Linked DNA regions of Phyllobacterium zundukense. Each later gene encodes a partner of the first gene's protein in a complex. Links are inferred from orthologs where the notes say so. Each region holds a gene or a part of one and is shown in the gene's direction. Other genes may lie near its edges.

Region 1 (10,994 bases):
ACGGCGCCAGCGGCAAGCCGACACGTGCGCCTGGCCGTCAGGACGGTAAGAGCGGCGACCGGCCTTATGGCGGCCCGAAAGGTGCACCTCGTGGGGGCGCGCCACGTGGTGGCCCCGGTGGTGGTGCAGGTCGCCCGCCGCGTGGCAACAAGCCTAAATCTTAAGGGCATGCTCTGATGCGGATTGTCGGCGGGAAATTTCGCGGGCGCGCTCTGGCGACGCCCGGCTCCAATGCGATCCGGCCGACGACCGACCGGACACGCGAGAGCCTTTTCAACATTCTGGTGCACAATTATCCGGAAAAGTTTCAATCGACACGCGTTCTCGATCTCTTCGCCGGGACGGGTGCGCTGGGCCTCGAAGCCCTGTCACGCGGTGCACGCTATGGCGTTTTCATCGAGGAGTCGACAGAAGGGCGCGGGCTGATCCGCACCAATGTCGAGGCATTCGGTCTTCTCGGCAATACCAAGATTTTCCGCCGCGATGCGACCAAGCTCGGGGATGCGGGAACCATCGAACCGTTCGATCTGGTTTTCGCCGATCCGCCCTATGGCAAGGGCCTTGGCGAAATGGCATTCAAGTCCGCGCTTGACGGCGGCTGGCTCAATCCCGACACACTTCTGGTGCTTGAAGAAGAAGCCGAGGCGATGATCGATCTCGATCCACGTTTCTCGGTTGTTGAAGAACGCCCCTACGGCGGAACGATCATAAGGCTTGTCACATTACGGACGTAAAAGCCGGATCGTATCGCCACTCGTGAAACAGAACTGGATCGATCTGAATGTCCTTCGCCCTGAGCCGCAACGTTGCGGCATTTCTCTTGATCGGCACGCTTGTCGCGCCGGGTTCGGTTTTACCGGCAAGGGCCGAAACTTCACTACAAGCACCCGTGGTAGCTGAGAAGGCCGACAAGGACGACGTTTCGTCATTTCATCTGGAAAATGGTCTCGAAGTTGTGGTTATCCCCGACCATCGCGCCCCCGTGGTCACGCACATGCTCTGGTATCACGTCGGGTCCGCCGATGAGGAACCGGGTAAATCCGGCATAGCGCATTTTTTTGAACATCTGATGTTCAAGGCGACGAAGACTTATCCGGCCGGTGAGTTCTCTCGCAAGGTTGCCGAGATCGGCGGCCAGGAAAATGCCTTCACTTCCTATGACTACACTGCCTTCTACCAGCAGGTTGCGCCGCAAGCGCTTGAAATGGTGATGACCTACGAGGCGGACCGCATGGAAAACCTCATCCTCAATGAGGACGTGGTCAAGACCGAGCGCGATGTTGTCCTGGAAGAGCGGCGCTCACGTACCGACAGCGATCCTGCGGCCTTGCTCGCGGAAGAGGTCAATGCGACGCTCTATCAGAACCACCCTTACAGGATGCCCGTGATTGGCTGGTTGCATGAGATGCAACAGCTCAATCTCAAGGATGCTCTCGCCTTTTACCAAAAATACTATACGCCCAATAATGCCACGCTTGTCGTTTCGGGCGATGTCGATCTTGCAACGGTCAAGGCGCTGACCGAAAAGACCTATGGCAAGGTGCCGCGCCGGGCTGAACCGGGAAACCGTCAGCGCCCGCAGGAGCCTGAGCAGAATACGAAGCGGACGGTCTCCATGGCCGACCCGCGTGTCTCGCAACCGAGTTTCCAGAAGATGTGGCTCGTGCCGTCCTATACGAGTGCAAAGCCAGGCGAAGCGGAAGCACTCGATCTTTTGAGTGAAATTCTTGGTGGCTCAAGCCGCAGCCGTATCTATCAGGCGCTGGTCGTGCAGGATGGATCCGCCGCCAATGCCGGTGCCTATTATCAGGGCGGATCGCTCGATGCCGGTAGCTTCGGTATCTATGGTTCCCCGCGCGGCTCCGCCACGCTAACCGACGTCGAGGCCGGCATCGACGCGCAGATCGCCAGGATCATCAAGGACGGAGTGACGGCCGATGAACTTGAAAAAGCGCGCAACCGCTTCCTCAAAAGCATGATCTTCGCCCGTGACAGTCAGTCGAGCATGGCCCGCATCTATGGTTCCACGCTTTCCACCGGCCAGACTATAAAGGACATCCAGGAATGGCCGGATCGCATCCGCGCGGTGAAGGTTCAGGACATTCAGGATGTGGCGAAACGCTACCTTGTCGATAGTCGCTCGGTGACGAGTTACCTGATGCCGGAAGACGGCAAGCCGGATCAGAAGATCGAGGGAGAAACGCCTGCTTCCGGGGAAACACAACAGCCGGAACCGCCGGCGCAGGGAGTCATTCAATGACCGGACCAATGTCTAAGCGAATTGCTGCCACGCTGTTATTGATGCTTTTTGCAGTCGCCCCTGGCTATGCGGTCGAGATCAAGGAAGTCGTCTCGCCAAAGGGCATACGTGCCTGGCTGGTGCAGGATGATTTCGTGCCCCTGATTTCCATGCGCTTTTCGTTCAAGGGTGGTTCGACCCAGGATCCGAAAGGCAAGGAAGGTCTCGCCAACCTGATGACCGGGCTCTTCGATGAAGGTGCAGGGGACATCGACTCCGACGCATTTCAGGAAAAGCTCGATGATGTCGGGGCCGAAATGGGTTTTAACGCCGATGATGACCGCATCACCGGTTCCATGCGCATGCTGGCGGACAAGCGGGATACTGCGATCGACCTGCTGGCCCTTGCTGTCAACAAGCCTCGTTTCGATCAAGCGCCCATCGACCGTATTCGCCAGCAGGTTGTTGCCGGGATAAAGGCGTCCGAACGTGATCCGAATACGATTGCTGGCCGCAAATTCTCCGAAGCCCTCTATGGCGATCATCCCTATGCGCGCCAATCCGACGGCACGGAGCAGAGCCTGACCGCAATAACCCATGACGATCTGGTTACCTTCCACAAACGCAATTTCGCCCGGGACAATCTGATTGTTGGCGTGGTCGGTTCGATCAGTCCAGAGGATTTGGCGCCGCTTCTCGACAAGGTTTTTGGCGATCTGCCTGCGAAAGCCGAGCTCGAGCCGATCTCTGACGCCAAACTCGGTTTTGGCCAGACGACGCGCGTCGACTATGCCCTGCCGCAGACATCAATTTCCATGGTCTATCCCGGTGTACGCCGCCAGGCTCCGGATTTCTTCCCTGCCTACATCATGAATCATATTCTGGGTGGCGGCACATTCTCCTCGCGCATCTACAATGAGGTGCGGGAAAAGCGTGGCCTTGCCTATTCGGCAGGTTCGAACCTGGTCAATCGCGACCACATGGCAGCCCTGATGGTATCGACTGCAACACGGGCAGACCGTGCCAATGAGACCCTGCAGATACTTAAGACCGAAATCGCCAAGATGGCCAAGGATGGTCCGACGGAAGAGGAACTGGTCGAGGCCAAGAAATATCTGGTTGGTTCTTACGCCGTGAACAACCTGGACTCATCGTCGGCCGTCGCCAGCACGCTGCTCGGCCTGCAGGATGAAAACCTGGGGCGCGACTACATAGACAAGCGCGCGGACCTGATCAATGCTGTAACACTGGATCAGGTAAAGGCAGTGGCTGGGAAACTGCTCGAAACCGATCCCGCGGTTCTGATTGTCGGACCACCGCAATCCTGATTGAGGGAAACGTCATGGTCGCACGCGATCTGGCAGAGGGAAATGGATCGGCCGGCGCAGCGAGTGCAGCCGGCGGTCCGACCTTTGCCATCGCGTTCGGCGGTGGCGGGGCGAGGGGCCTCGCCCATATCAATGTCATCGAGGCACTGGATGAGCTCGGCATCACCCCGACAGCAATTTCCGGTTCCTCCATTGGCGCGATCATGGGTGCGGGCATGGCGGCGGGCATGTCCGGGCGCGATATCCGCGAGTATGCTGTTGCCACCCTGTCGCGGCGCGCGGAAATTGCCGCACGCCTGTGGCGCTTGCGCCCGGCAAGCTTCGGCGAAATGTTTGGTGGAGGCATTCGCCTCAGCCAGTTCAATATCGAAAGGGTCTTGAGAAACTTCCTTCCTGACAGGATACCCGACTCTTTCGAGGAATTGCGCATCCCCTTGAGTGTTACCGCCACCGACTTCTACGGGCAGCAGGAGGTGCCGATCGCCGACGGCGACCTTTTCAGTGCCATCGCTGCCTCCGCAGCCATACCCGCACTATTCCGCCCGGTCCGCCGTGACGACCGTATCCTGATCGATGGCGGCATCTATAACCCCGTTCCCTTTGACCATCTGAAGAACAAGGCGCAGTTCGTCATCGCCATCGACGTGGTTGGTGGCCCGGAAGGTGATATTGGCAAGTTTCCGTCGTCGATCGATGCCATGTTCGGTGCCAGTCAGTTGATGATGCAGTCGATTATTGCGACGCGGTTGCGCACGGACCCGCCGGCGATCTTCCTGCGCCCGAGCGTTGCCCGGTTTGGTGTGCTCGATTTTCTCCGGGTCGAACAGGTTCTGCGCGAGTCGGCTGGCATCAAGGACGAACTAAAGCGCGCTGTTGACGCAGCCATCACCTATGTCGAGCACCGCGAACTGGAGTGATCTACTCTGCTGGCGTTGCATCGGGTTCGACAGCGACATCCATCTCCCCGTCCGCGATTGTATCGATTCGCTTGGCTTCGCGTGTTGGCTTGATCAATGGCTCAGGCGTGACAGGTCGCGTCAGCAGCAGATCATTGCCGGCGGTCAGCCCTTCCGATGCCTGAATGTGCAGGCGGTCCTCGTCGCGACGCCTTATGTCCTGCATGATTTCGTAAGCAAGTTCTTCGCTGACACCCAGCTCTTCCAGCGTCCGGCGGCCAAAGACCAGACCGGATTCGAACGTCTCACGCAACTCATAGTGAACGCCGCGTGCCCGCAACTTCAGCGTGTGCACGCGGTCATAGGAACGCACGAACAGCTTGATGTCCGGATATTCGGCCTGGATCATTTCAACGATCTGATCCGTGGTTTCCTTCTTGTGCGTACAGACAGCGACGATCTTCGCCTGCCTGATGCCCGCCGCTTCCAGCACTTCCTTGCGCGTACCGTCGCCGAAATAGATGCGGAACCCGAACCGGCCTGCAGCCCGGATACGATCTGCGGAAGCATCGATCACGGTTACGTCGCTGCCGCCTGCCAGAAGGATTTGCGCGGCGATCTGCCCGTAACGCGAGAAACCGATCATCATCACATCGGCACCGGCACCTTCGAAATCCTCGTCGATCTCATCATGTGCATCGTGGCTGACCAGGAACTTGTTTCCAAGCGCAACGGATAGCGGCATGACGGCCATCGAAAGCGTGACAACCGCAATCAATTCTGAGGCAACCGAACCGGTCATCAATCCCGCCGCCGCAGCTGTCGAAAACAGCACGAAGCCGAACTCACCGCCTTGTGGCAGGAAGAAAGCAATCCGTATCGCATCATTGTGATTGGAGCGGAACAGCCGCGCCAGAACATAGACAACGAGCGCCTTGATGGCCATGAATACCGGCACGGCGAGAAGAATGGCCATCCAGTTGTTGAGGATAACTTCCAGATCAAGCGAAAGGCCGACCGCCATGAAGAACAGGCCAAGAAAAACGCCGCGGAATGGCTCGATATCCGCTTCGAGTTCGTGCCGGTATGACGATTCCGCCAGCAGTACGCCGGCAATGAAAGCGCCCATGGCCATCGACAATCCGGCAAATTGCATCAGCACTGCAGCACCGATCACGACGAACAGCGCTGCCGCGATCATCACCTCTCGGGCACCGGTATTGGCGATGAATCGGAACAGCGGGTTGAGCAGATATCGGCCGACAGCGACAATCGCGCCAATGCAGATCACTGCAATGAGAAATTGACCGAGCGGATCGGCCTGATGCTGCGCCGAGCCAGGTGCAAGGACCGGAATCATTGCCAGCAAGGGCACGATGGCGAGGTCCTGGAACAGCAGGATCGCGAACGAAGTCTGGCCGTGCTGCGTAGCCGTTTCGCCGCGCTCTTCCAAAATCTGCATGGCGAAGGCCGTCGAGGAAAGAGCGAGACCAAAGCCAGTCACGACAGCCGCTTGCCACATCATGAGATCGAATGCCAGGATCAGGCCCGTCAAGGCAGCGCCTGTCACGATGACTTGTGCAGCGCCCAGGCCGAAAATCGCATGGCGTAACGTCCACAGGCGGGAGGGCTTCAACTCCAGGCCAATCACGAAAAGCAGGAAGACAACGCCAAGCTCGGAGAAATGCAGGACTTGTTCGCCATCAGTGATGAGGTTGGCCAGAGGCCCGATCAACAGACCCGCGGCGAGATAGCCGAGAACCGTGCCGAGCCCGAGGCGCTTGAAAAGCGGAGCGGCGATGATCGCCCCAGCCAGCAGCGCCAATGCCTGAAAGTAGAGGTTTCCGCTTTGTGAGAGCATATATTTGTGACCCGAGCCTTGCGATTGTTGCGTCCGGTTGCCTTGATAGGCCCCAATTTGCACCATATAGGAGTAAGTGCGTCTGACCCTCGTCAGATATGTCCTTGCATCGTATCATGCAATCAACCTTAGAGACGAATATGACAGAGCCGGTAAATTCGCGCGAATTCGTAGACAATGCCATTGCGCTTGTCGAAGCAGCAAGACGCGCGGGGGCGGATGCAGCTGATGCGGTCGTCGTGCGATCGCGTTCTACCGGCGTCAGTGTCAGGCTGGGCAAGGTCGAGTCGACCGAATCGTCGGAGAGCGACGAATTTTCTCTGCGCGTTTTCGTCGGCCGCAAGGTGGCAAGCATATCGGCGAATGCCGGTGCCGACCCGAACGTTCTCGCAGAACGCGCCGTCGCCATGGCGAAAGTCTCACCCGACGACGCCTATGAGGGGCTGGCAGCGCCGGAAAATCTGGTGCGTAATATACGTGATCTCGACCTCTATGACCCGACGGTCGTCGATGCCGCGCAATTGACCGAGGCAGCCCTGGCCGCCGAAGCAGCGGCGCTCGCCGTTGAAGGTGTCACCAATTCCGGTGGCGGATCCGCATCGGCGGGAATGGGAGGCCTCGTTCTTGTCACGTCAGGCGGTTTCGCCGGGCAATATATGGGCTCGCGCTTCTCTCGTTCTGTCAGCGCCATTGCCGGAAGCGGTACCGCGATGGAACGCGATTATGATTTTTCATCGCGCATTTATTTCGATGCGCTGGAAGATGCCGCTACCATTGGCCGTTCGGCCGGGGAACGTGCGGTGAAGCGCCTCGGCGCACGCCAGGCCAAGACGGGCCGCGTGAACGTTGTCTACGATCCGCGTGTTGCGCGTGGCATAGCCGGGCATCTCGCCAGCGCCATTAATGGCGCATCGGTGGCACGCAAGACCAGCTTCCTGAAAGATCGGATGGGCGAAAAGATATTGAGCGACGCGATCAATGTTACGGATGATCCATTGCGTGTTCAGGGCTCGTCGTCGCGTCCATTCGACGGTGAGGGTCTGGAAGGCATACCGCTGAAGATGATTGAGGATGGTGTTCTCAAGCACTGGTTTCTCTCAACCTCGACAGCGAAGGAGCTGGGCCTCATCACCAATGGCCGCGGCGTCCGTTCAGGTTCCACCGTGGTGCCGTCATCGACGAATTTTGCGATTGAGCCAGGTGAAGAAAGCCCTGAGGAACTTATACGCTCTGTTGGTACGGGTTTTTACGTGACCGAGCTTTTTGGCCATGGTGTCGATATGATCACCGGGGAATATAGCCGCGGCGCGTCGGGGTTCTGGATCGAGAATGGCGAATTGGCTTATCCGGTGAGCGAAGTGACTATCGCCTCCAACCTGAAAGAGATGTTCCTCAATCTCACAGCGGCAAATGATATAGACCGCAATTTCGGCGTGGCCAGCCCGACGCTCGTAATCGAAGGCATGACACTTGCCGGCAAATAGACAAAATCGCGAAGATCTCGAACTGATACGTGAGGCTGCGGAAGGGGCAGGGCGGATAGCGCTGTCCTATTTCAAACAAGCGCCACAGATCTGGATGAAGACAGGCAACTCACCGGTCACGGAAGCCGACCTTGCCGCCGACAAGTATCTGAAGGATATGCTGCTGACAGCCCGGCCTGACTATGGCTGGATATCGGAAGAAACCCTCGATGAACGTGTAGCTTCACCACGGCAACGTTTCTTCGTCGTTGATCCGATCGATGGCACACGGGCCTTTATAGAGGGTGCGGATGTCTGGTGTGTCAGCGTCGCCGTCATTGAAAATGGCAGACCCGTTGCGGGCGTCCTGGAATGTCCGGCGCGCAACGAAATCATTAGTGCACTGCCCGGTGGCGGTGCCGAACAGAACGGCAATGTCCTTCGTGTCCAGGCGGAGACCACGCCATACAAGGTTGCAGGGCCCAGCGCCTTTCTGAAGCGCCTTCCCGAGCATTTCCTTGCGTCGATGGAACATGTTCCCTATGTCGCCTCGCTCGCCTACCGCATCGCCATGGTTGCACGCGGCGATATTGCCGGGACTTTCGTGCGCCCCAACTCGCATGACTGGGATTTGGCTGCGGCCGACCTGATCCTGTCGGAAGCGGGTGGCCATGTCTTGACAGCCGAAGGCAAGGCGCTCACTTACGGTTTGCGCAACACCACCACCGGCGATTACAGGCATACGGCGCTTGTCGCAGCCAGTGGGCTACTATTGGATAATATGTTGGACGTTGTCGCCGAAACCGCCTTCGGATAAACAAGCTACAATCTTCATCGATCATTTCTGGACGGGCAAACATGAGCGAAAACACATCAGAGCCAAAACAGCTGCTTCATCTGGTTTTTGGCGGCGAACTGAAGAAACTGGGCGGCGTTGAGTTCCGCGATCTCGACAAGCTCGATATCGTGGGTATCTATCCGAATTTCGAAACCGCACAGCGTGCCTGGAAGTCCAAGGCCCAGGCGACCGTCGACAATGCCCATATGCGGTATTTTATCGTCCACATGCACAAATTGCTGGACCCCAACACGGGCAAGGCAGGTTGATCGCGTACCGCAGTCATGAATTGACAATGGCATGATTGAAAACAGCTCAGTATCGGCCAAGGCGCCCCAGCGAAAACTCGGAGTGCTGAAACGTTTTTGGCGTTCGGTACGCGGACCTCTCGCGAATTCTCCGATGGTCCGGTCCCTGATCGTCTGGCTGATCACCCAGTTTTTCCGGCTCGTTCATGTTACCAATCCCCGGCTTCCCGGTTCCTCGGATCTTGAAGATATGAAGCGGGGCGGCGAACCCTTCATCGCCGTTGCCTGGCATGGCCAGCATCTCATGGCGCCGTTTCTCATGCCGCGCGGCGTCCGTTTCGTCGCCATGTTTTCCAAGAGCAAGGATGCCGAACTCAACGCGCGTGTAGCCGAGCGTTTTGGCGTTGAGATCGTGCGAGGCTCCGGGGGAAGGGAACGTGCGAGGGGAACGGAGAAGGGTGGTGCGAGAGCGCTGCTTGTGCTGAAAAAGGCCTTGAAGGAGGGCAAAACTGCCGCAATGATTGCTGATATTCCCCATGGGACGCCGCGTGACTCCGGATTTGGTGTCATCCTTCTGGCAAAGTTGTCAGGCCGTCCGATTGTTCCGATCTGCTACCTGACATCGCGTAGAAAAGTACTGGAGAAGAGCTGGGACAAGACCACCATTCCCTTGCCATTCGGCAAATCGGGGTTGATTGTCGGCGACCCTATTTTCGTCCCCGAGGATGCGGACGATGCAATGCTGGAAGCCAAGCGTGTCGAATTGACCAATAGCTTGAATGAGAACACCAAGCGGGTGCATCAGCTCGTGGATGGCGCGGCATGAGCGAGAGGTGGGCGCGTCTGGTCCTCAGCACCTATAGATGGGTGGGTGCTGCAGCCTTCCCGATCGTCGGCGCCTATGTGGCGTTTCGCGCCAGCAAGGGCAAGGAAGAGCGCGGCAGGCATGGGGAGCGTTACGGCGCCGCCAGTGTGGCACGGCCTTCGGGTCCGCTGGTCTGGGTCCATGCAGCCAGCGTCGGTGAGACTTCCGCGGTCACGCCGCTGGTTGAATCGATCGTCGACACCGGCATTCACGTGGTCCTGACAACGGGGACTGTTACTTCGGCAAAAATGGTTCAGGAGCGGCTGGGTGACCGCGTCATCCATCAATATGTACCGCTTGACCTGAAGCCTGCCGTTGATCGTTTCCTTACCCATTGGCAGCCGGACCTTGCTGTCATCTGCGAATCCGAAATCTGGCCGATGACGATCCTCGAACTGGGGACGCGGCGCGTCCCGCAAGTCTTGGTCAATGGCCGCCTGTCGGACCGCTCCTTTGCCAACTGGCACAAGCGACCGTCCATCGCCGAGGCCTTGTTTGAAAATCTCGCGCATGTTGTTGCGCAATCCGAAGTCGACGGTGAGCGATTCCGCACACTGGGCGCTAGACCCGTAACGGTTTCGGGCAATCTCAAGGTCGATACAGCGGTTCCGCCGGTGAACAACGCAGACCTTGCTGCCTTGCAGCACATGATTGGGTCACGCAAGACCTGGGCCGCGATCTCCACCCATCAGGGCGAGGAAGAGATCGTTGCGCAGGTCCATCATATGCTCAAAGCCAGGCACCGCGATCTCCTGACAATCATCGTGCCGCGCCATCCGGATCGCGCGGCCGAAATTGCCGTTGAAATCGAGAAGATGGGCATGAAGGTCGCGCTGCGCAGCCGCGGTGATCAGATTGCACCGGATACGGATATCTATCTCGGTGATACGATCGGCGACATGGGACTCTATCTGCGGCTGACGGAAATCGCCTTTGTCGGCCGTTCCCTGACGGCGCAAGGCGGACAAAACCCGCTGGAACCAGCCATGCTCAAATCGGCCATTCTTTCCGGGCGCAACGTGCAGAATTTCCGCGACTCTTACCAGCGTCTCATCAAGAATGGCGGTGCCAAACTTGTCCGCGACAAGGACATGCTGGCGGGCGCGGTCAACTACCTCTTCAACAATCCCGCCGAGCGCCAGATCATGATCGATGCCGGGCTGAAGACGGTTGAAGACATGCGGGGCTCCCTGACCCGCACCATGACGGCGCTGGAGCCTTTCATCCAGCCGCTGGTGTTGAAAGCACGTTTGAGC
Region 2 (10,965 bases), 140 kb from region 1 along the record:
CATATCAAGCACCTGCTAACAAAAGTGCTTTACGCACGAGAATTTCGCCGAGAAGCACGGCATAGAGGCTGAAAAGGTAGAAGATCGAGAAGGCGAACATCTTCTTCGCCGGCCTCATCATCGCTTCGCCAACGGGAGAGCGCCACACAGTCCAGGCCGATGCAAGAAACGCAGCACCCATTGCTACCGAGAACACGCCATATACGGGTCCGGCAAATCCCATGATCCACGGCAGAACAGCAACGGGAGCAACCAGGAGTGTATACAGAAAAATCTGGAATTTCGTCGATGCCTCGCCCATGACATTGGGCATCATCGGGATCTTGGCCTTCTCGTAATCATCCGACATGAAGAGCGACAGAGCCCAGAAGTGCGGCGGCGTCCACAGAAAGATAATCAGAAAAAGAACAATGCTTTCCATGCTGATCGAATTGGTCACAGCAGCCCAGCCGATCATCGGGGGAAACGCACCAGCGGCACCACCGATCACGATGTTCTGCGGTGTCGAACGCTTCAGCCACATCGTGTAGACGACAGCATAGAAGAAAATGGTAAAGGCCAGCAGGAAAGCTGACAGGAGGTTGACGAAGAGGCCAAGCGTCACGACCGAAAAGACAGAGAGCAAAAGGCCGAACGTCAAAACCTCTTCACGCGAAATACGTCCTGCAGGGATAGGGCGTTTGGCGGTGCGCTTCATGATGGCGTCGATGTCTGCATCGTACCACATGTTAAGCGCGCCCGACGCGCCTGCCCCAACCGCGATGCAGAGGATGGCAATGGCGGCCAGCACTGGATTGATCTGGCCTGGTGCAGCCATCAAGCCGACAAAACCGGTAAACACGACCAGCGACATCACACGAGGCTTGAGCAGCGCGATATAATCCGACGCATTGGCTTCAGAGAGGCCAATGCTCGTATCCAGGCTCGCGTTTTTCTCAACCAGTGGCATTCGTTCAATCTTGTCGTTTTCAGGCAGCAACTTTGTTCCAGAAGATGTCCGGGCCGCTGGTTTCAATGGCCCGGACATCACGTTTCCTACTTGATACGTGGGAGCTGTTCCCACTGATGGAAGGGCGGCGGTGATGACAGCTGCCATTCGAGGGTTGTTGCACCTGCACCCCACGGATTGGCGCCAGCTTCACGCTTCTTGGCAAATGCTTCGAAGACGCCGAAGAGGAAGATCAGGACCGCAACACCGGAAATATAGGAACCGATGGACGATACTTCGTTCCAGCCTGCGAAAGCATCCGGATAGTCGATGTAACGGCGCGGCATGCCGGCAAGACCAAGGAAGTGCTGCGGGAAGAACACCAGGTTTACGCCGATGAACATGACCCAAAAATGCGTGTGCGCGATCGTGTGGTTGTACATGTAGCCGGTCATTTTCGGGAACCAGTAATACCAGCCCGCGAAAATACCGAATACGGCGCCAAGCGACAGCACGTAGTGGAAGTGCGCGATAACGTAGTAGGTGTCGTGCATTGCGCGGTCGAGACCGGCATTGGCGAGCTGAACACCGGTCACGCCACCAACAGTAAACAGGAAGATGAACCCGATCGCCCAGACCATTGGCGGCTTGAACTCAATGGATCCGCCCCACATCGTGGCGATCCAGGAGAAAATCTTCACGCCTGTCGGAACAGCAATGACCATCGTCGCGAAGACGAAGTAGCGCTGCGTGTCGAGCGAGAGACCAACAGTGTACATGTGGTGAGCCCAGACGATGAACCCGACAACACCGATAGCAACCATGGCGTAGGCCATTCCGAGGTAACCGAAAATCGGCTTTCTGGAGAAGGTCGAGACAATGTGGCTGATGATGCCGAACGCCGGCAGGATCATGATGTACACTTCAGGGTGACCGAAGAACCAGAACAGATGCTGGAACAGCAGCGGGTCGCCGCCACCTTCCGGCGCAAAGAAGGTCGTTCCGAAGTTACGATCCGTCAGAAGCATCGTGATACCGCCAGCCAGCACCGGCAGAGCCAGCAGCAGCAGGAACGCGGTGATCAGAACCGACCAGGCGAACAACGGCATCTTGTGCAGCGTCATACCGGGAGCGCGCATGTTGAAGATCGTCGTAATGAAGTTGATTGCACCGAGAATGGATGATGCGCCCGCAATGTGCAGCGACAGGATGGCAAAATCCATCGCCGGACCGGGCTGACCGGACGTTGCGAGCGGCGGATAAATCGTCCAGCCGCCACCTGTACCGAAACCGCCGGCTGGGCCGGGGACGAACATGGACAGGATCAGCAGGAGAAGTGCTGGGGGGAGCAACCAGAACGAAATGTTGTTCATGCGCGGGAAGGCCATATCCGGCGCACCGATCATGATCGGCACCATCCAGTTGGCAAAGCCGCCGATGAGCGCGGGCATGACCATGAAGAAGATCATGATGAGGCCGTGGGCTGTCGAGAACACATTGTACATGTGTTTGGCGGCGTCAATCGCCGAATCCCCTTCGAAGCCGTAGACCATGGATGCGAGACCATGGAAAATCTGGATGCCGGGCTGCTGCAGCTCGGCACGCATGGCGATCGAAAGACAACCACCAATGATACCAGCCGTGATCGCGAAGATCAGATAAAGCGTGCCGATATCCTTGTGGTTGGTCGAATACACCCAGCGCGTCCAGCCTGTCGGCTTATGAGCGTCATGGGCTTCGTGAGCTGCAGAACCTGCCATCAAAGTGCTCCCGTTCCTCAAATAATGCGCGTCAACCAGCTTAGTTGCCGGCTACGTTTACGTTCTTGTCTGTGTCGATTTTTGCGGTCAACGCCTTGTATGCGCCCGGAAGATCCTTTCCGGCCGCGGCGAACCACGTATCGTACTGCTCTTGCGAAACAACGTGGATCGCGATTGGCATGTAGGCATGATCCTTGCCGCAAATCTGCGAACACTGACCATAGTACATGCCTTCCTTGTTTGCCTTGAACCAGGTCTCATTGCTGCGCCCGGTGATGGCATCCATCTTCACACCGAATGCTGGCATCGAGAAGGAATGAATGACGTCGGCTCCGGTAACCAGGAGACGTACCGTCGTGTTCACCGGTACAACCATTTCGTTGTCAACCGCCAACAGCCGAGGAAAGGCTTTGCGATCCTCTTTGCCAGCCGCAGCGCGGTCCGCATCTTTCAGCAGAACGGAATCGAATGAAACAGGCGCGTCTCCTGCCTGATATTCATATCCCCAATACCACTGAAAGCCGGTGGCCTTGATGGTCATCTTGGGCTCTTCGGGCGAATACTGCGCCGTCAGAAGCTGAAAGGACGGAATTGCCAGGAAAAGAAGAATGACAACCGGACCAACGGTCCAGACGATTTCCACTGCCGTATTATGGCTGGTCTTTGAAGGGACCGGGTTGGCACTGGCGCGATAGCGAATCATGACCCAGGCCAGGAGGACCATGACGAAAAGCGTAATCGGGATGATGAACCACAATGTGTAGCGTTCAAACCAGATGATCTGCTCCATGATAGCGGAGGCAGCGGGCTGGAACGTCATCTGCCAAGGTTCCGGCTGTGCAGCATAGGCAGATCCGGCACTCAACAGGCCACTCAGGACACCCATCAGCGTGACAATATTCTTCTTCACCTAGAAATCTCCCGAATGAAGCTTTGATTCCATACGTTAAGGCCCGACCTAGACAAGGCCCGGATATATGCCGCGTTCAAACCACACATTAGCTTACATCGCAAGGAAGGCGAACGTGATCTCATGCGGCATTTTTGCGCGCAGCTTCTCTCGCGTCGACGATAGGTATACACATGGTGCACGTTTTTTCGCATTCGCGGTGATTTTGCAGCGTGAGGCGTGGGTTGGCCCACAATCCGGCCATTTTTGCATCACACCACACACTACTGTGCCGCCATATGCTGGGGAGTGTTTGAGCGGCATTCTTTTCATCTGCGACGTGGAGGTTTAACGTCTGGATGATTCGTTTTGGAGCCTACATGTTCTCTTTCGCGCTACGTAGCATCGCCGCTGGTCTGCTCGCTCTGTCAATGACTGCCCTTGCGGGTACCGCAATGGCGGCTCAACAAAGCGGTACGGTCAAATCCACCCATGGCGCATGGTCTATCCTTTGCGACACGCCTGCAGGCGCCAAGTCGGAACAATGCGCATTGATCCAGAACGTGGTTGCAGCAGACCGACCCGAAATGGGCCTGTCGGTCGTTGTCCTGAAAACCGCCGACAACAAAGCCAAAATCCTGCGCGTGCTCGCACCACTCGGGGTGCTCTTGCCGAACGGCCTTGGTTTGAATGTGGATGGCAAGGATATCGGCCGGGCCTATTTCGTTCGTTGCTTCGAGGATGGCTGCTATGCGGAAGTCATCCTGGAAGATCAGCTCGTCCAGACCTTCAAGACCGGCAAGGCCGCAACCTTCATCGTCTTCCAGACCCCGGAAGAAGGTATCGGCATTCCTGTCGAGCTCAACGGATTTGGCGAAGGTTTCGACGCTCTCCCCTGAACATCTTTCAAATTTGCCTTCAAGATTGCGGTTGTCGTGAGCCCATCGAAGGCTTACATCCGGTTCATGCAAATTGAACCGGATCATTTATCATGAAAAGCCTGATCGACAGTTTTGACGCGCCACGCGAAAAAATCCTCGAAACCGTCAAGCAGAGTCTCGATGGAGCCGATGATGGCGAGCTTTTCATCGAGTACCGGGAATCGGAAGGTTTGGCCTTTGACAATGGCCGGCTGAAGAACGGCTCTTTCAATCAGGATCAGGGTTTCGGTCTGCGCGCCGTCGCTGGCGAAGCGGTTGGCTATGCCCACGCCGGTGAATTGTCACTTGGCGCACTCAAGCGCGCTTCAGATGCTGCTTCAGCTGTCCGGACCGGATATGCCGGAACCTACACTGCAGCACCACCCGGAACAAATCGCAGCCTTTACAGCGACGAGAATCCGCTTGGCTCGCCAAGTTTCGAGGCGAAGGTGAAGCTCTTGCAGGAGATCGATGCCTACCTGCGCGGCAAGGATCCGAAAGTTCGGCAAGTATCCGTTTCCCTTGCTGCATCCTGGCAGCAGGTGGAAATCCTGCGTGCCGATGGTCATTTCGTTCGCGATGTTCGCCCGATGGTTCGACTCAACGTATCTGTCGTAGTTGGTGACGGCGATAGGCAGGAAAGCGGCACGTACGGTGCTGGTGGTCGCAAGGGATTTGGCGAATTCATCGCCGCCGATAAATGGCAATATGCTGCCGACGAAGCACTGCGCCAGGCTTTGGTCAATCTGGAAGCGATTCCAGCACCAGCCGGAACATTCGACATCGTGCTCTCCAGCGGCTGGCCTGGAGTCATGTTGCACGAAGCCGTCGGCCACGGGCTCGAAGGCGATTTCAATCGCAAAAAGACATCCGCCTTTGCCGGGCTGCTCGGCCAGAAGGTAGCATCAAAAGGCGTTACCGTCGTTGATGATGGCACGATCTCGGAACGGCGCGGTTCGCTCACTGTCGATGATGAGGGCATGCCAACCAACAAGACGGTGCTGATCGACGACGGCATCCTGGTCGGATACATGCAGGACCGTCAGAATGCCCGCCTGATGGGAATGGAGCCTACCGGCAACGGACGGCGCGAATCCTACGCGCATGCTCCGATGCCGCGCATGACCAACACCTATATGCTGGGTGGTGACAAGACGCCCGAGGAAATCATCGCATCCGTCAAGAACGGCATCTATGCTGTTTCCTTCGGCGGCGGTCAGGTGGATATCACGTCCGGCAAGTTCGTCTTCGGATGCACCGAAGCCTATATGATCGAGAACGGCAAGCTCGGTGCGCCGGTGAAGGGTGCGATGCTGATCGGCAATGGACCTGATGCGATGCAACGCATTTCCATGGTCGGCAATGATCTGCAGCTCGATACGGGTATTGGCAATTGCGGCAAGGGAGGCCAGTGGGTGCCTGTGGGCGTTGGCCAGCCGCATCTGCGCATGGATCAAATGACCGTTGGCGGGACGGCGGTATAACCGCCTCGGCCTATTTCTTCGACAACAAAGCCACCGCTTCGACATGCGACGACCAGAGAAACTGGTCGATCGGCACGACGCGGTCGATCTTGTAGCCACCCTTGACGAGAATGCTCAGATCGCGCCCCAGCGTGACCGGGTTGCACGAGACTGCCACGACCTTCGATACGGATGATTTGGCGATTTCGATTGCCTGTGCTTCCGCACCCGCACGCGGCGGATCGAACACCAGACCAGCGAACGGGGCCAGTTCCCTCGCCAGAAACGGCCGGCGGAACAGATCGCGCCGCTCGACGGTGACGGGCTTCAGGCCCTGCACGTAACGCACGCTGCGATCAAGTGCTGCGACTGCAGCCTGATCACCTTCGACCGCGTGAACAGCAGATTTTTCCGCGATCCTCAAGGCGAATGTACCTGAACCGCAAAAGAGGTCGATCGTCTTCTTGGCCTTGGCAAGATGGCCTGTAACCAGTGCAGACATGGCTTCTTCAGCATCAACAGTTGCCTGAAGAAATCCGCCCGCTGGCAGAAACACCGGCACTTTGCCGAAGTGAATGATGGGTTTTCTCGGCTCGACAATGATTTCACCTTCGAAACTCAGGCGGGCAAAATCCTTCTTGAGAACCAGCCCGGTCAGTGCCTGGCGCTTGGCGGCGTCCGGCGCAGCGCATCCGGATGCAGTAATGTCGAGACCAGAGGCTGTCGACGTTACAGTCAGTTTGAATGGCTTCATGCCGCCGCCGAGCACAGCGACGAGATCGCGGAGGTCATCAAGGCGCGAAACGATTTCCGGAACGGTCACAGGACATTCCGAGATGTCGATGAGTTCGTGGCTCAAATGCCGGTTGAAACCGAGAACCGCCCCATGCTCGCTGGTGCGTACCGCAAACACCGCACGCCGCCGTGTATGTGGCACGCACGGCACGAGAGGATCGAGCGTGAACGCAAGTCCCCTGCCCGCCAGCGCATCCTGAACAAGTGACCGTTTCCAATTCTGGTAGGCGCTGTTCTGCCAATGTTGCAGTGCGCAGCCGCCGCATTCCTCAAAATGCCGGCAAGCGGGCGCGATGCGCTCGGGCGAAGGCTCGAGCAAGGCCATGAGCGTGGCGCGGCCATGTTCGAGCGCGACATTGGCAACTTCACCCGGCAACGAAAACGGCACATAGGCGCTGCCGGCCGAGGTCGCGGCAATGCCATCGCCACCGGCGCCCATTCGTTCAATCGTTACGCGCGTACTCATCAATCTTTTCTTTTCAATCTTTTCTTTTCAAGCTTCGCTTTCAGGCTTTGCTTTTTCAAGCTTCGCTTTCAGGCTTTGCTTTTCAGGCCGGCCAGAAGAAATTCGCGATTGCCATCGCCACCCTCAATGGGCGAAGGGCAAAGCCCGAGGGCTTTCCAGCCCGGCAATCCATCCAGCCAGTTCCTTAGATCATTTGCGACGCGTTCACCATCCTTGGGATCGCGCAAAATGCCGCCCTTGCCGATTGCCTCACGGCCAGCCTCGAATTGCGGCTTGACCAGAAGTACGCAATGGCTCCCCGGTTCTGCCAGATCCAGCGCCGGCGGCAGGGCAAGTCTGAGCGAAATGAAGCTGACATCGGAGACGACCAAGCCGACTCTCTTCCCGTCCAGATGGTCGCGCTTCAGCTCTCGGGCGTTCAGTGTTTCAAGATTGCTGACGCGAGAATCAGTTCGCAGGCTGTCGTGCAACTGACCATGCCCGACGTCGACAGCGATGACATGGTCCACGCCGCGTTCGAGCAGAACTTGTGTGAAGCCACCGGTTGATGCGCCAATATCGAGAGCGGTGTGTCCTTTGACTTCGATTGCGAAATGGTCGAGGCCTGCAATGAGCTTTAGCGCAGCGCGGGAGACGTAGGGGCTTGCCGGGTCATCGACGCTGATGCCCGCGGTCTCCGGGATCGTTGCACCCGGTTTGGTGACGACAGCTCCATCTATTTGCACCGTCCCGCGCACAATGGCGTCGCGTGCCCGTGACCGGCTGGCAAACATGCCTCGTTCAACCAGAAGCTGATCGAGCCGCATCAAACCGTCTTACGCACGGGCGGGTGCAACCATGTGGTCGCGGCCGAGCGCACCAAACACCGCCTGCACGATACCTGCACTGTCGAGTCCAGAACGCGCATACATGGTTTCCGGCTTGGCATGGTCCAGATAAAGATCGGGCAATGTCAGCACGCGAACACGAAGACCGTTGTCCAGAAGCCCATCCCGGCTGAGGAAATGCAGGACATGCGAGGCGAACCCACCGATCGCACCCTCCTCAACAGTGACAAGCACTTCATGCTCTCGCGCCAAACCGCGGATCAGATCTTCATCCAGAGGCTTGGCAAACCGCGCATCGGCAACCGTCGTGGAGAGGCCCGCAGCATCGAGTTCATCCGCGGCTGCAAGGCATTCCTGCAGGCGCGTGCCGAACGACAACAACGCCACTTTCGACCCCTCGCGGATGATCCGGCCCTTGCCGATCTGCAGAATCTCCCCACGTTCCGGCAGGTCAATGCCAACCCCATCGCCGCGGGGGTAACGGAAGGAGATCGGGCCTTCATCATATTCCGCCGCCGTGCGCACCATATGGCGCAACTCTGCCTCGTCGGATGCTGCCATGACCACGAACCCTGGCAATGCAGCTAGGAAACCCGTATCGAACGATCCCGCATGGGTCGCGCCATCGGCGCCCACCAGCCCTGCCCTGTCAATCGGAAAGCGTACGGGCAGATTCTGCAGCGACACGTCGTGCACCACTTGGTCATAGCCGCGTTGCAGGAATGTCGAATAGATAGCGGCGAACGGCTTGAAGCCTTCGCTCGCCAAGCCCGCCGCAAACGTCACTGCATGCTGCTCGGCGATGCCGACATCGAAAGTACGTTCGGGGAAAACCTCGCCAAAAAGATCAAGGCCAGTGCCGCCCGGCATCGCCGCGGTGACCGCAACGATCCTGTCGTCGTGACGTGCTTCCTCAATCAGGCTGGTGGCGAAGACCTTCGTATAGCTCGGCGCATTGGCGGGCGGCTTCGCCTGCGCGCCTGTAATCACATCGAATTTGTTGACGCCGTGATATTTGTCCGCCGCCGCTTCGGCAGGTGCGTAACCCTTGCCCTTCTGCGTCACGACATGGATCAAAACCGGACCGTCCAAGGTATCCCGGACGTTCTTCAGCACGGGCAGCAGGTGATCGAGATTATGCCCGTCAATCGGTCCGACGTAATAGAAGCCAAGCTCCTCGAACATCGTGCCGCCGGTCCAGAAGCCGCGCGCATATTCTTCCGAGAGCCGCGCCTTCTCCTGCAGGAATTTCGGCAATTTCTTTGCAAGCTGCTTGGCGGTCTCGCGGAAGGAGCGATAGGCGCGTCCGGAAACAAGGCGGGCCAGATAGGCACTCATCGCTCCGGTTGGTGGTGCAATCGACATGTCGTTGTCGTTGAGAATGACAATCAAGCGTGCATCAAGTGCTCCGGCATTGTTCATCGCCTCATAGGCCATGCCCGCCGACATCGCGCCGTCGCCGATCACCGAGATGACATTGCGCTTCGTGCCGGAAAGGTCGCTGGCGACGGCCATGCCCAGACCAGCGGAGATCGATGTGGATGAATGGGCGGCGCCGAAGGGATCGTATTCGCTCTCGCTGCGCTTGGTGAAACCGGAGAGCCCGCCTTCCTGCCGCAATGTGCGGATGCGATCACGCCGTCCGGTCAGTATCTTGTGGGGATAGGCCTGGTGGCCGACATCCCAGATGATGCGGTCATGCGGCGTGTCGAAGACGTGATGAAGTGCAACGGTCAGTTCGACAACACCAAGTCCGGCGCCGAGATGACCGCCAGTCGTCGACACCGCGTCGATCAATTCCGTTCGCAAGTCCTGCGCCAGCTGCGGCAGGTCGGATTCCGGCAATTGGCGCAGATCCGACGGGATTTTGACGCGATCAAGCAGTGGTGTTTCAAAATTCTTGGCCAAAGCGCAGGTTCCAGTTTCAAGCTCAACTCTTGGCAGAGGGCTGGCGCCGTTCCCTAAAGGAAATCCAGCAAACCAGCAAGAAGCGGAAGTTCGTTCGCTCCCAAGTCAATTTTCGGGCAAGGGTATGAATTCTTCCGCGTCGCCAGGCACGATATCAAATCGGCCGGAACGCCATTCCTCTTTCGCCTGTTCGATCCGCTCTTTGGACGAGGAAACGAAATTCCACCAGATATAACGCTTCGAGGGCAGAGCAGCACCGCCAAACAGCATGAAATGCGCCCCCTCCGGTGCGTGGATGACGATTTCATCGCCGGTGCGGAACGCCAAAAGGCGGTCTGCGGGAAACGTTTCGCCAGCAACTTGCACCGATCCATCCAGCGTATAGATGGCGCGTTCTTCAGCTGCATCGCCCGGTATTTGAATGTGACTTCCGGGCTGCAGCCGAATATCAACATAAAGCGTTTCCGCGTGCTGCTTCACTGCGGAACTGGCGCTATGGAACTTGCCCATGACGATGCGCGCTTCCATGCCGTTTTCGCGCAACATGGGCAGTTCACCCGCTGCGGTATTGGCAAAAGCGGGGTCGATCTCTTCCAGATGATCCGGCAGCGCCAGCCAGGTCTGCAATCCCGAAATCGGCAATGGCTCCGTCCGGAGTTCTTCCGGTGAACGCTCCGAGTGCACGATGCCACGCCCTGCCGTCATCAGATTGACGTCGCCGGGCCTGATGACCATTTCGGTCCCGAGGCTGTCGCGATGACGTATGTTTCCGTCAAAAAGATAGGTTACGGTCGAAAGGCCGATATGTGGATGTGGGCGCACATCCAACGCATCGGTTGGGCGAAGGATAGCCGGGCCCATGCGGTCGAAGAAAATGAAAGGTCCGACGAGACGGCGCTTGGCACTCGGCAAGGCGCGGCGCACTTCCAATCCGCCAATGTCGCTCGTGCGTGGAATGATCAGCGTCTCGATGGCGTCGACGGCTGTTGCGTCGCCTGGCTTTGGGTCT

Evidence for each region.
Region 2: the proteins of BLM14_RS14055 (region 1) and tldD are in contact, whole or in part, in a solved structure (PDB 5NJ9), measured with the Escherichia coli proteins. The link is inferred for Phyllobacterium zundukense from one-to-one orthologs.

Annotation. Positions count from the first base shown.
Region 1 is NZ_CP017940.1:2,802,294-2,813,287, reverse strand. What follows is about bases 5,752-8,636. They hold BLM14_RS14055 (TldD/PmbA family protein), read left to right. Parts: upstream 5,752-6,464; coding sequence 6,465-7,808; downstream 7,809-8,636. Other genes in these bases: BLM14_RS14050 (3'(2'),5'-bisphosphate nucleotidase CysQ), read left to right, coding at 7,795-8,604; BLM14_RS14060 (monovalent cation:proton antiporter-2 (CPA2) family protein), read right to left, coding at 5,752-6,324. Also shown: BLM14_RS14085 (pseudouridine synthase), read left to right, coding at 1-164; 16S rRNA (guanine(966)-N(2))-methyltransferase RsmD, read left to right, coding at 177-734; BLM14_RS14075 (M16 family metallopeptidase), read left to right, coding at 782-2,260; BLM14_RS14070 (M16 family metallopeptidase), read left to right, coding at 2,269-3,567; BLM14_RS14065 (patatin-like phospholipase family protein), read left to right, coding at 3,582-4,484; more of BLM14_RS14060, read right to left, coding at 4,486-5,751; BLM14_RS14045 (DUF4170 domain-containing protein), read left to right, coding at 8,646-8,894; BLM14_RS14040 (lysophospholipid acyltransferase family protein), read left to right, coding at 8,926-9,699; waaA (lipid IV(A) 3-deoxy-D-manno-octulosonic acid transferase), read left to right, coding at 9,696-10,994.
Region 2 is NZ_CP017940.1:2,663,771-2,674,735, forward strand. What follows is about bases 3,919-6,774. They hold tldD (metalloprotease TldD), read left to right. Parts: upstream 3,919-4,568; coding sequence 4,569-5,981; downstream 5,982-6,774. Other genes in these bases: BLM14_RS13375 (invasion associated locus B family protein), read left to right, coding at 4,009-4,476; BLM14_RS13385 (class I SAM-dependent RNA methyltransferase), read right to left, coding at 5,992-6,774. In the rest of the region: BLM14_RS31550 (hypothetical protein), read right to left, coding at 1-3; cyoE (heme o synthase), read right to left, coding at 5-949; ctaD (cytochrome c oxidase subunit I), read right to left, coding at 1,036-2,688; coxB (cytochrome c oxidase subunit II), read right to left, coding at 2,729-3,574; more of BLM14_RS13385, read right to left, coding at 6,775-7,221; BLM14_RS13390 (TlyA family RNA methyltransferase), read right to left, coding at 7,290-8,027; dxs (1-deoxy-D-xylulose-5-phosphate synthase), read right to left, coding at 8,037-9,956. UniProt on the Escherichia coli protein: Metalloprotease involved in CcdA degradation. Suppresses the inhibitory activity of the carbon storage regulator (CsrA).